DNA from 4 places in the [Pantoea] beijingensis genome. Region 2 is predicted to be linked to each of the others. Evidence: predicted binding sites of a transcription regulator. Region 2 holds the regulator's gene; each other region holds the start of a gene.
The links. Region 2 encodes PurR, which represses purine synthesis genes. Its sites were predicted from a motif close to CANGCAAACGTTTGCNTG; they were not measured.
Positions count from the first base shown of each region.

Region 1: J1C60_RS16790 (NCS2 family permease) is a predicted target of PurR. The motif match lies at 1,801-1,818, and genes of this name have one in related genera.
Region 3: J1C60_RS11255 (amino acid aminotransferase) is a predicted target of PurR. The motif match lies at 2,008-2,025, and genes of this name have one in related genera.
Region 4: purE (5-(carboxyamino)imidazole ribonucleotide mutase) is a predicted target of PurR. The motif match lies at 1,578-1,595, and genes of this name have one in related genera.

Region 1 is NZ_CP071409.1:3,705,008-3,708,173, reverse strand. Features, by position in the region: gene soxS (superoxide response transcriptional regulator SoxS) at 1-334, opposite strand, end outside; gene soxR (redox-sensitive transcriptional activator SoxR) at 424-897, shown strand; gene J1C60_RS16795 (glutathione S-transferase family protein) at 988-1,659, shown strand; gene J1C60_RS16790 (NCS2 family permease) at 1,942-3,166, shown strand, end outside.
Region 2 is NZ_CP071409.1:2,149,133-2,152,298, reverse strand. Features, by position in the region: gene punR (DNA-binding transcriptional activator PunR) at 1-633, shown strand, start outside; gene purR (HTH-type transcriptional repressor PurR) at 669-1,694, opposite strand; gene cydH (cytochrome bd-I oxidase subunit CydH) at 2,053-2,142, shown strand; gene J1C60_RS09650 (C40 family peptidase) at 2,285-3,064, opposite strand.
Region 3 is NZ_CP071409.1:2,479,703-2,482,868, forward strand. Features, by position in the region: gene asnS (asparagine--tRNA ligase) at 1-514, shown strand, start outside; gene ompF (porin OmpF) at 816-1,901, shown strand; gene J1C60_RS11255 (amino acid aminotransferase) at 2,090-3,166, shown strand, end outside.
Region 4 is NZ_CP071409.1:2,859,550-2,862,715, reverse strand. Features, by position in the region: gene purK (5-(carboxyamino)imidazole ribonucleotide synthase) at 1-978, opposite strand, end outside; gene purE (5-(carboxyamino)imidazole ribonucleotide mutase) at 975-1,484, opposite strand; gene lpxH (UDP-2,3-diacylglucosamine diphosphatase) at 1,633-2,358, opposite strand; gene ppiB (peptidylprolyl isomerase B) at 2,358-2,852, opposite strand; gene J1C60_RS12975 (hypothetical protein) at 2,945-3,109, opposite strand.

The sequences.
Region 1 (3,166 bases), 1.6 Mb from region 2:
AGCTCTGGCGGCGCATACTGTGGCGGTAAGCCGTCGGCGTTTGTGAGAACTGTTTGCGGAAAACACGCGAAAAAGTTTGTTGTGAGTCATATCCATATTGCATGGCGATATCAAATACCGGCCGCTGTGTTTTATGAAGCGCCTCTGCGGCCAGCGTCAAACGTCTTTCACGGATGTAACCACCTAAAGTTTGTTTCGTTACGGTACGAAACATGCGCTGCAGGTGCCACTTTGAATATCCTGATTTGGCGGCAACCTCATCGATAGACAAGGTTTTATCTAAGTTCTGTTCAATCCAGTCAGTCAGAGTATGAATAATTTCGTTATGTATCATGTCCTCATCCTTTCCCATGAGATTTTCATTTCATCGTTCTGTTGGTGGTGGAGTATAATTCCTCAAGTTAACTTGAGGTAAAGAGCCAAATGAAAAAAGAACGCAGCTATCCAAAGATGGTGCTGACGCCCGGAGAAGTGGCGAAGCGAAGTGGCGTGGCAGTTTCAGCGCTCCATTTCTATGAATCAAAAGGCTTAATTGCCAGTACGCGTAATGCAGGTAACCAGCGGCGCTATAGTCGTGATGTGCTGCGGCGTGTAGCGATTATTAAAATTGCACAACGTATCGGTATTCCACTGGCGACGGTGAGCGAGAATCTGATGTATGTGCCGGCGGATAAAAGGATCTCGGTAAAAGCGTGGGCTGTGCTTACTCAGCAGTGGCGTGACGAGTTGGACAAACGGATTGCTACGCTAACACGCCTGCGAGATGACCTGGATGGGTGTATTGGTTGTGGCTGTTTATCAATGAGCGATTGTCCGCTACGTAACCCGAACGATCGTCTATCGCAGCAGGGGACGGGGGCTATTTTACTCGATCCTACCATCGGGCATGAATCCTGAAATAGACCTGCCATACTTCAGGTTGTCGGTTTTTTGGCCGGATGACCTATTATTCAGACTATCATTCGCCGTTAAGTACAGGAGCTGCACATGATTACTGTTCATCACCTGAATAATTCTCGCTCCCAGCGTGTGCTATGGATGCTGGAAGAACTGGAGCTGCCTTACCAGATTAAGCATTATCAGCGCGAAGCGACTTTACTGGCACCGGAGTCTTTGAAGCAGGTACATCCATTAGGAAAGTCTCCGGTCATTACGGATGGCAATCGCGTAATCGCCGAGTCCGGCGCTATTTTGGAGTATCTTGAGGGCAAATATGATACGGAATATCGTCTTGCTCTCACAGATGAAGAGGAAAAATTTCAGTCACGGTATTGGCTACATTATGCGGAAGGTTCGCTAATGCCGCTGCTGGTTATGAAGTTGATTTTCAGCCGCATGGGGAAATCGCCGGTGCCTTTACTGTTCCGCCCCCTTGGCGCGGCTTTTGGCAAAGGCGTACAGAAAGGTTTTCTGAATAAACAGATTGTTATACATCAGCAGTTTATTGAACAGCATCTGGCAACTTATCCCTGGTTTGCCGGGCAGCACTTCAGTATTGCTGATATTCAGATGAGTTTTCCTCTTCAGGCACTTGCTGCACGAAGTGGTGTGGAAAATATGCCGCATGCAACGGCATGGCTGAATAACATTCAGATGCGGGCCGCGTGGCAACGTGTCAAACAGCAAGGCGGAGAAGTGAATTTCTCTACGCGATCGTAGTTACCCCGCTACGGCGCGTCGCCACCGTTCGTTAACTTGTCTGCAATTATGATGCAAACAGCAGTTGAAAATGCGGCGATAAAGGCAGGATAATCGTTTGCCTGTTAAAAACACGGTTTTTATACGGCTTTTATACGCGGTGAGGTAATCGTTTGCTTTTTCCTGGTGATGCCCGACCGGGGCTTGTGAAACTCAGACTGGATCAGGGAAGAGATCGTCACCTCGCGTTATCAACAGCATCGTATGCGGATAAATCATAATAAATCTCAGGGGATATTTTGTATGTCAACTTCTTCTCGCCAGCCCGGCGGCTCTCTGGACGCCTGGTTTAAAATCTCTGCACGGGGCAGTACCGTGCGGCAGGAGGTTTTGGCTGGCCTTACGACCTTCCTGGCGATGGTGTATTCGGTCATTGTTGTGCCGGGAATGCTCGGTAAAGCGGGTTTTCCGCCTACCGCTGTCTTTGTTTCAACCTGCCTGGTGGCGGCTTTTGGCTCAATTATTATGGGCCTGTGGGCCAATCTGCCAATGGCGATTGGTTGTGCAATCTCGCTGACGGCATTTACCGCTTTTAGCCTGGTGTTGGGGCAGCAGATTAGCGTACCTGTTGCACTTGGTGCCGTATTCCTTATGGGCGTTTTGTTCACGGTTATCTCCGCAACAGGGATCCGCGCCTGGATTCTGCGTAACCTCCCAATGGGCGTGGCGCATGGTACGGGCGTTGGAATCGGCTTATTCCTGCTGCTGATCGCGGCGGACAGTATTGGTCTGGTTGTTAAGAATCCGGCGCCTGGCTTACCCGTTGCGTTGGGGCACTTTGCGTCTTTTCAGGTAATGCTGGCACTGATTGGCCTGGCCGCTATTTTCGGTCTGGAAAAATTACGTGTACCGGGTGGCATCCTGCTAACGATTATTGCGATCTCCATTATCGGATTGATTTTTGATCCAGGTGTGACCTGGCAAGGTCTGTTTGCGATGCCTGCTTTACGCGATGCGCAGGGGAACTCGCTGGTATTTGGCCTGGATATTCTCGGCGCGTTGAAACCTGCTGTATTACCAAGTGTGCTTGCGTTGGTGATGACTGCGGTATTTGATGCGACGGGCACGATCCGTGCCGTTGCCGGACAGGCCAATCTGCTGGATAAAGATAATCAGATTATTAACGGAGGCAAGGCGCTTACAACCGATTCTGTTAGCAGTATCTTCGCTAGTCTGGTGGGTACCGCGCCTGCAGCTGTTTATATCGAATCTGCGGCAGGAACGGCAGCAGGAGGAAAAACGGGATTGACGGCCGTGGTGGTTGGGGTGCTATTCCTGATCATCCTGTTTATGTCCCCACTCGCTTATCTTGTTCCGGCGTATGCAACGGCGCCCGCATTGATGTATGTGGGGCTATTGATGCTCAGTAACGTATCCAAAATCGACTTTACTGATTTTGTTGATGCGATGTCAGGTTTACTGGCAGCGGTGTTTATCGTGCTGACCTGTAATATTGTCACTGGCATCA
Region 2 (3,166 bases):
GGGCAGTTGAGTATTGCGGTCGACCGTATTGTTAAACCGCAACGAACCCGGCAGTTGGTCCTTGATTTTTACCGTTTTTTTCCAGATATGGAGTTGCACGTTTCGTCTGAAGTGTTCAATGGCGTGTGGGATGCGTTAGCGGATGGCCGCGTCGACGTCGCTATTGGCGCGACGCAGGCGATTCCCGTGGGTGGGCGATTTGCTTTTCGCGACATGGGGGCGGTGAACTGGCGCTGCGTTGTAAAAGCAGGACATCCGCTGACGCGGCATTCAGGTGCCGTTGAGGATGACCGGATACGAGAGTGGCCATCGTTGGTACTGGAAGACACTTCCCGTGCGTTACCAAAACGGACGACCTGGACGCTGGACAATCAGCGACGACTGGTTACGCCCGACTGGGAAACTGCTTTTGATTGTTTGCTGGCGGGATTCTGTGTGGGTATGGTGCCAGGGCATTTTGCCGCGCCGTTAATAGCATCTGGAGCACTAAGTGAATTATCGCTGCCGGAAAGCTTCCCTGACAGCCCTTGCTGCGTGAGTTGGGCTGAGCAGAGTATGTCGCCGGCATTAAGCTGGCTACTGGATTATCTGGGAAGCAGTGAAACGATGAATGAAGAGTGGCTACGCGAGTGATACCGGGCGTTGCCCGGACCTGCATTCACAAACTCTTAGCGGCGGTAATCTCTGAAAGGACCATCGATTACCGAACGACGTTCTATCAGAGAAGGATGGACTTCAATTGTCTGCGGCTCTTCGCGTTTACTGGTAATTCGGTCCAGTAGCATTTCAAAGGCAGTTTCACCAAGCTGCACCTTCGGCTGGTGAACGGTAGTTAGCGCAGGGGTGAAGTAGCGAGCGTTACGCACGTTATCATACCCGATCACCGAAATATCCTGCGGAACCCGCAGCCCCATCTCATCGGCGGCACAAATCGCGCCCATTGCCATAATATCACCGCCACAGAATATGGCAGTTGGTCGGTTCTTTTGCGATAAAATTTGCTGCATTGCACGGTATCCGGATTCAGGCTCAAAATCTCCCTGAACGATCCACTCCTCGCGGACGGTAATATTGGCTTCAGCCAGCGCCTTCAGGAATCCTGCGTGCCGACCGCCGCCGGTATTGCGCTCCAACTGGCCTGGAATGGCTCCGATGTCCCGATGTCCCCGGTCAATCAGATAGCGTCCTGCCAGATAACCTCCGGAAAAGGCGTTATCGACGACTGTGTCGGTAAAGTCGCCGCGTGACATTCCCCAATCCATAACGACCATCGGAATGTTGCGATTCTCTTCCAGCATCTTCAGCAAATCATCGGGATATTCTGAGCACATGACCAGCAGTCCATCCACGCGCTTTTGCGCCATCATGGAAAGATAGGCGCGCTGTTTCTGCAAGTTGTTATGCGCATTGCCTAAAATCAGCGTATAGCCTTTATCAAAACAGCAATTTTCTACAGCTTCGATAATTTCAGCAAAATAGGGCGCTTCACTAGAGGTTGCCAACAGTCCAATTGATTTGGTGTGATTAACCTTGAGGCTGCGTGCAACGGCACTAGGAGAATAGTGTAACGCTTTGATTGCTGCCCATACTGCTTCCCGCGTGTCTTCCGCGACAAAGCGTGTTTTGTTGATGACATGAGAAACCGTGGTGGTGGAGACTCCCGCACGCTTTGCCACATCTTTAATTGTTGCCATTAAAATGCTACCCCTGCGCTTATCATAATTTGTTGATAAGCTTGATGTTAAACGTTTGCGTCCGCATCACCATTACCGACGGCAGTCGTTTATTCATTGCTGTCTGAATGACGTCGGGAAGGTAATTGACGTCTTGAGATACGGCCAGTGATGCGACGTTGCAGTCGTTGCGCAACGAAAAAAAGGAATTCTATCAAGGCTGTGAACAGAAAACGAGATTTTTACCTGCCATGTCAGGAAAATCTGTTCACCGCTATTGGTTGTCGTCATAATTCATGTTGTGAGATAGGATGTCTCTGACATTCAGATCGTGTTGCCAGTTAGTTTATCGACAGAATCTTATTTAAGGAGGTGTAATATGTGTACTAACCTGAAGTTATCGCTGATGACCACCGTTGGCGCATTGCTGATGATTATTGCGTTTAGCCTGGTGGCGGTAATGCATTAATCACAGATGCATAAGTATGAGGAAGGGGGGAGACAACGGAAAATGCTGATGGCCTCTCTTTCTCTGGTTATTGCTCGATTCGGAAAGTTGCGCAACACTGGTGGACATTACTACTGCGGTTCAAGACGTAAGACACACCACGTTAACGGATAGTTTTGGGCGTCATCACGCGCCTGGCCCCTACATAATGTCGTTGCCAGTAATCATCGCCAAGCGCGCTTATCTGTATGTCTTTGCCGGTGCGCGGAGACTGGATAAACTTGCCGTTACCGAGATAAACTCCAACGTGATCCGCTGCCCCACGATTATTAATCCGAAAAAAGACTAAATCGCCTTTTTCCAACGCTTCGCGATTTATCGTTGCAGCGTCACGTAAGTGGTACATTTCATTAGCGGTGCGTGGAATTTTAAACTTCACCAGGTCTTTATAGGCATACCAGACTAAACCGCTGCAATCAAAACCGGTATGGGGCGATGTACCTCCCCAAAGATAGGGCTTCCCGAGCTGACCCATTAATTTATTCATCGCGGTTTCACGCGCTTTCTGATAGCGCACCCGGTGAGCGGTACTGAGAGTCAATGAGCCATTCTCTGTCAGAGTTGGTGCTTTGGATGCGATTTTGCGTTGTTTACCATAATGCCTTATCAGTGGCTTCTTACCGGAGATGACGTGGGGCGTGGCAACGGCTGCAGTTTGTAGCGAAGGCTTTTTCTTTAGCTTTACTTTCTGAATCGAGGCTGTACGTGCTTTTTTAGGCGACGTTTTAACCTGGCGTCTTTTGCGCCGCTCATCTTCACGCGGGCTGCTTTTATCCACTTTTTTATGCTGATTTGCGGTAACAGAAGCATGTGGCGATGCGTGCGCCATATTAAAGAACAACTGTGCAAATGCCAGCATAAAGAGTGTGATGAGTAAACGCATGATCCCGCAACAGGTTATGCTCTCGTCGCATCAGAGAGCGGCTTAATAAAATTCTGCCCAACAAAAGCAGCGCCGATGAAAGATTCTAATCTAATTGATTTA
Region 3 (3,166 bases), 330 kb from region 2:
CATTTCTCGTCTGCAGCGCTTTGTAACCACAGATTTCGCGCAGGTGGATTATACCGACGCTATTGACATTCTTCTGGCATCAGGCCAGGCGTTTGAAAATGATGTTGCATGGGGCATCGATCTTTCCTCCGAGCATGAGCGCTATCTGGCCGAAAAACACTTTAAAGCGCCGGTAGTGGTAAAAAACTATCCCAAAGATATAAAAGCGTTCTACATGCGCCTGAACGATGACGGAAAAACAGTTGCCGCGATGGACGTATTAGCCCCGGGAATCGGTGAAATTATTGGTGGTTCCCAGCGCGAGGAGCGGCTTGATGTGCTTGATGCTCGTCTGGACGAAATGGGACTTAATAAAGAAGACTACTGGTGGTATCGCGACCTTCGCCGTTACGGCACCGTTCCTCATTCTGGATTCGGATTAGGTTTCGAACGGTTAATCGCTTATGTCACTGGCGTACAAAATGTAAGAGATGTTATCCCTTTCCCACGTACACCTCGCAATGCAAGTTTCTAATATTCAGCATTAAGTATAATAAATTCATATATATAGTAAGGCCAGCTCTGCTGGCCTTTTTTTATTTTTGTAAATTTTGAATTGTCTCACAAAGTTCCTTGTTTTTTACATTTAGAAATACAAATTTTCTTTATGAAACAAAGTTGGGATATTTGTAGCACTTTGTGGGTAGATTAAGCGTGCTTTGAATGGAAAGATGCCTTCAGACACAGGAAGACACCAAACTATCTTCATGGTTCTGTAAAGAATTTTTGACGGCAGTGGCAGGTGTCCAATAAACTCCAATGAGGGTAATAATTAAATGATGAAGCGCAACATTCTCGCAGTAGTAATCCCCGCCTTATTAGCTGCCAGTGCAGCAAATGCAGCAGAAATCTATAATAAAGATGGCAACAAACTGGACCTTTATGGTAAAGCCGTAGGCCTGCACTATTTTTCTGATAACGATAGTAACGATGGCGATACATCTTACGTTCGTTTTGGCTTCAAGGGTGAAACACAAATTAATGATCAACTGACCGGTTATGGTCAGTGGGAATACAACATCCAGGCAAACAACTCCGAAGGTTCTGACGCGCAAAACGGTAATAAAACTCGTCTTGGCTTTGCTGGCCTGAAATTTGGTGACGCGGGCTCTCTGGATTATGGTCGTAACTATGGCGTGATCTACGATGCGCTGGCCTGGACCGATATGATGCCAGAATTCGGCGGTGACTCAGCCTATTCCGACGGTTTCCTCGCTGGTCGTTCTACCGGCGTAGCCACTTATCGTAACAGCAATTTCTTTGGTCTGGTTGATGGCTGGGATTTCGCCGTACAGTACCAGGGCAAAAACGATCGTCCGGATATCCGTCGTGCTAATGGTGACGGCTACGCTCTGTCAACCACTTATACCTCTCCAATCGGCGTCGCTATTGTCGGTGCTTATGGCGAATCTGACCGTACCGATCTTCAGAATGCGCCAACTGCTCTGGGCCATGGTGATAAAGCACAAAGCTGGGCAACCGCGCTGAAATATGACGCAAACAATATTTATCTGGCTGCTATGTACGGTGAAACCCGTAACGCAACGCCAATTTCTGGCACCATTAACACTGCCGAGGTTAACGGCTTTGCCAATAAAGCACAAAACTTCGAAGTAGTTGCTCAGTATCAGTTCGACTTCGGCTTACGTCCGTCACTGGGATACGTACAGTCTAAAGGTAAAGAGATTGAGGGCGTTGGCGATGCTGACCTGATCAAATATATCGATATTGGCGCAACCTACTACTTCAACAAAAACATGTCTACTTATGTTGATTATCAGATCAACCAGTTGAATGACAACAACCCTCTGGGTCTGAACACCGACGACACCGTTGCGGTTGGTTTGGTTTACCAGTTCTAATTGCGCATTCTGAAGGTGAATTAACGCTTTCTATTCGCTGAATAAGGCAGGACTTCGGTCCTGCTTTTTCTTTTATGCACAGCGATATTTTTCTTATTTTCTTTTTATCGCAAACGGTTGGCATTTACGCCTTCTGGCGTTAACCTGAGACTTCATTTCGCTTTAAATTACGCTTATGGACCTCTCCTATGTTTGAAAACATTGCAGCTGCACCCGCCGATCCTATTCTTGGTTTAGCCGATCTTTTCCGCGCCGATGACCGCCCTACTAAAATTAATCTCGGGATTGGCGTCTATAAAGATGAAACAGGCAAAACGCCAGTGTTAACCAGTGTGAAAAAAGCAGAACAATTCTTGCTGGAAAATGAAACCACCAAAAACTATCTAAGCATTGATGGTCTTGCCGATTTCGCCAGTTGTACTCAGGTTCTGCTCTTTGGTAAAGATAACGCGATCATCGCCGATAAACGCGCCCGCACTGCACAAACGCCAGGAGGTACCGGTGCCTTACGTGTGGCTGCTGATTTTCTTGCCACCCAAACGCCGGTTAAGCGCGTGTGGGTAAGCAATCCGAGCTGGCCAAACCATAAGAACGTCTTTGCATCAGCCGGATTGGAAGTCTGCGAATATCAGTATTATGACGCAATCAATCATCGACTGGACTTCGATGGCATGGTTGCCAGCCTACAAGCAGCAAAAGCAGGTGATGTCGTCCTGTTCCACGGATGCTGCCATAACCCAACGGGTATTGACCCAACGGCAGAACAATGGGCGAAGTTGGCAGAACTCGCCCTGGCAGGCGGATGGCTCCCGCTGTTCGACTTTGCATATCAGGGCTTCGCACGGGGTCTTGAAGAGGACGCGGAAGGCCTGCGCATCTTTGCTGCAAAACATAAAGAATTGATTGTAGCCAGCTCTTATTCTAAAAATTTTGGTTTATATAATGAACGTGTAGGCGCATTTACTCTGGTCGCGGCACAAGCTCGCGAGGCCGACACCGCTTTTAGCCAGGTGAAAGCGACGATCCGCGCTAACTACTCTAATCCACCGGCACATGGCGCCGCCGTTGTTGCAACTATTCTTGGTAACGATGCACTTCGTGCTATCTGGGAACAGGAACTTACCGATATGCGTCAGCGTATCCACCGTATGCGTCAACTTTTCGTCAATACGCTGCAGGAGAAAGGGGCAAACCGCGATTTCAGCTTTATTATTAACCAAAATGGTATGTTCTCATTCAGTGGGTTAACCAAAGATCAGGTTATT
Region 4 (3,166 bases), 710 kb from region 2:
TGTCTGGCAAGTATCGCTCAGGTTGAGGTGACCGACTTTGCGCCCCGGGCGAACTTCTTTTTCGTACCAGTGTAGATGCACCAGCGGTTGTTCCAGCCACTGTAAATTGAGGTCGGTACCGATCACATTTATCATCACTGCGGGTGCGCTGACGACCGGTTTTGGCATCGGTAAATTTAGGATAGCGCGTAGATGCAGCTCGAACTGGCTGATTGATGCGCCGTTTTGCGTCCAGTGGCCACTGTTGTGCACGCGCGGTGCCAGTTCATTAATCAGTAAACCTTCCGGCACCACAAAACACTCCATCGCCATGACGCCCACATAGTTAAGCTCATTTAGAATGGCGGAGAGCATCTGCTCTGCCTGGTGTTGCAGTGCGCTATCGGGATCGGGGAATGCGACGCTGGTGCGCAGAATGCCGTCCTGATGGAGATTGTGGGTCAGCGGGTAAAATACCGTTTCCCCCTGTTGATTGCGTGCGCCAACCAGTGATACCTCTCCGGAAAAATGAATGCCTTGCTCCACAATGCATTCGCCGTAATTATCGGCGGACAATGTATCGGTCTGATTAGCGTGTAAACGCCATTGGCCACGACCATCATAGCCGCCGGTACGGCGCTTAACGATCGCCAGCTCACTCAGCGAGGCGAAAACCTGTGGCCACTGTTCGGCTGATTCCAGCAATTGCCAGGGCGCAGTAGCGAGTTTTAGTCTGTCCAGTAACTGTTTTTGCGTCAGCCTGTCAGCCAGCAAAGGGAAAATATCGCGATTTACAAACGCGGGGTGGCGGGCAAGTTCACGCGTCAGCGCCGTTTCGGGCCATCGCTCAATTTCGGCGGTGATCACACTTTGTTGTATGGGGAGCGTTTCCGGTACCTCGTCTGGTCCTACCGGATAGACGGCGATGCCAAGCGGTGCACCGGCCTGACGCAACATACGTCCAAGCTGGCCATTACCTAAGATACAGACTGGCTTCATACAGCCCCCCGCGGATCGGGATTATTCAGCACGTCATCGGTTTGCGCCTGGCGCCAGGTTGCCAGGCGGGTAGCCAGCTCGCGATCATAAATGGCCAGAATTTGTGCAGCCAGCAGTGCTGCGTTTGCTGCGCCCGCTTTACCAATCGCCAGTGTACCAACCGGAATGCCGCGTGGCATTTGTACAATGGAGTAAAGACTGTCCACACCGCTTAGTGCGGCACTTTGTACCGGAACGCCCAGCACTGGAACCAACGTTTTTGCCGCCAGCATACCCGGAAGATGAGCAGCACCACCGGCTCCTGCAATAATCACCTGAAAGCCTTTGTCCGCCGCGTCCTCAGCAAAGCTGAACAGCTTATCTGGCGTGCGGTGCGCTGAAACCACTTCGGTATGAAAAGGCACATTAAGCGCGGTAAGGATTTCCGCAGCAAATTCCATGGTGGCCCAGTCGCTTTTGGAACCCATTACGATAGCAATACGGGCCGGGGCGGCGTTGGATGACATGTGAGTCTGACTCCTGTGATTGTACAAACTTCACTGGCGCGCCATGGTTGGCGCCAGTTGAGAAGGGCACAGAGAATACCATGAGCGCGCAGCAAGGGAAACGGTTGCGTCGCGACGCGGGTAAGCAAAATTTAGCTTTTTTCGGGTTTTAAAACGGGAATGAAATCAGTGTAACGCCTGCGTTATCGACCTGGATCATTGAACCTTGCTGATGCCATGCGCCAAGTACCACGCGTTGAACGGTTTGTCCGTCAATTTCCAGGGTATGTACCGCCGGGCGATGGGTGTGGCCGTGAATCATCCCGTTAACCTGGTGCTGTTTGAAAGCATTGATGACCGCTTCGGGATTCACATCCATGATGGCGAGTGATTTAGTGCTGTTGGCCTGCTTGCTGCCGTCGCGCATGCGTGCGGCAATACGTTGGCGCACAAACAGCGGCAGTGCCAGAAAGAGTTTTTGCAGCCAGCGCTGATGAACTTTCCGGCGAAAGCGTTGGTAGCTTTGGTCATCGGTGCAGAGTGTATCGCCGTGCAGGATAAGAATACGTTTGCCATAGAGCGTCAGTATTTTCTCTTCCGGCAATAAGCGCATACCACTGGCATGTGCAAATTGCTGACCGAGCAGAAAGTCCCGATTCCCGTGGATGAAGTAGCAGGGAACGCCCTGTTGCTTCAATACCAGCAGGGCGCGGGCGACTTCTGCATGAAGTGGGTTTGGATCGTCATCACCAATCCAGGCTTCAAACAGATCGCCAAGAATATACAGCGCATCCGCGTGAACGGCTTCGCGCTGTAAAAAACGCAGAAAACCGGCAGTGATTGCCGGCTCTTCATGGCACAGATGAAGATCTGCGATAAATAGCGTACGTGACATTACTCGCTAATGGTCACTTTCTGGATCACAACGTCTTCTTTAGGCACATCCTGATGCATACCGCTACGGCCGGTAGAGACGCCCTTGATTTTCTCAACCACATCCATACCTTCAACTACTTCAGCAAACACGCAGTAGCCCCAGCCTTGCAGGTTTTCACCGCTAAAGTTCAGGAAGTCGTTATCTGCAACGTTAATAAAGAACTGTGCCGTTGCAGAATGTGGAGCAGACGTCCGCGCCATTGCCAGCGTGCCTTTGGTGTTTTTCAGGCCATTATTCGCTTCGTTGCGGATCTCTTCTTTTGTCGCTTTCTGCTTCATGCCGGGTTCAAAACCGCCACCCTGAATCATAAAACCGTTGATCACGCGGTGAAAAATGGTGTTGTCGTAGAAACCTTCGCGACAGTAATCCAGGAAGTTTTTAACCGTAACTGGAGCTTTATCATCGAAAGTTTTGATAACGATGTCGCCGTGATTAGTCTGGAAAGTAACCATAATCTCGTCCTGTAAAGGTGGGAGTATTAAACATCTGGTCTCACAGCGAACGCTAAATGTTGCCGTGCCAGCTTTAAGAGACCGTCCTTATATCACAAATTGTGATGACGCGTCAGCAAGCCAACGAATATGCAGATGAAACCCAATATCTTGCATTGCATCGCGCTAACGTTAACAATACGATCAAAATATCCCTTCAGATCAACTTCGCTATCCTCAACCGCTTCCGACTTATGATGGCGAGACAGGTGGTCCATTTTTTCCGGAATCAATCCGGCAGGAAGCCAGGTAAGCGAAGGTAGCAGATAGCGCTG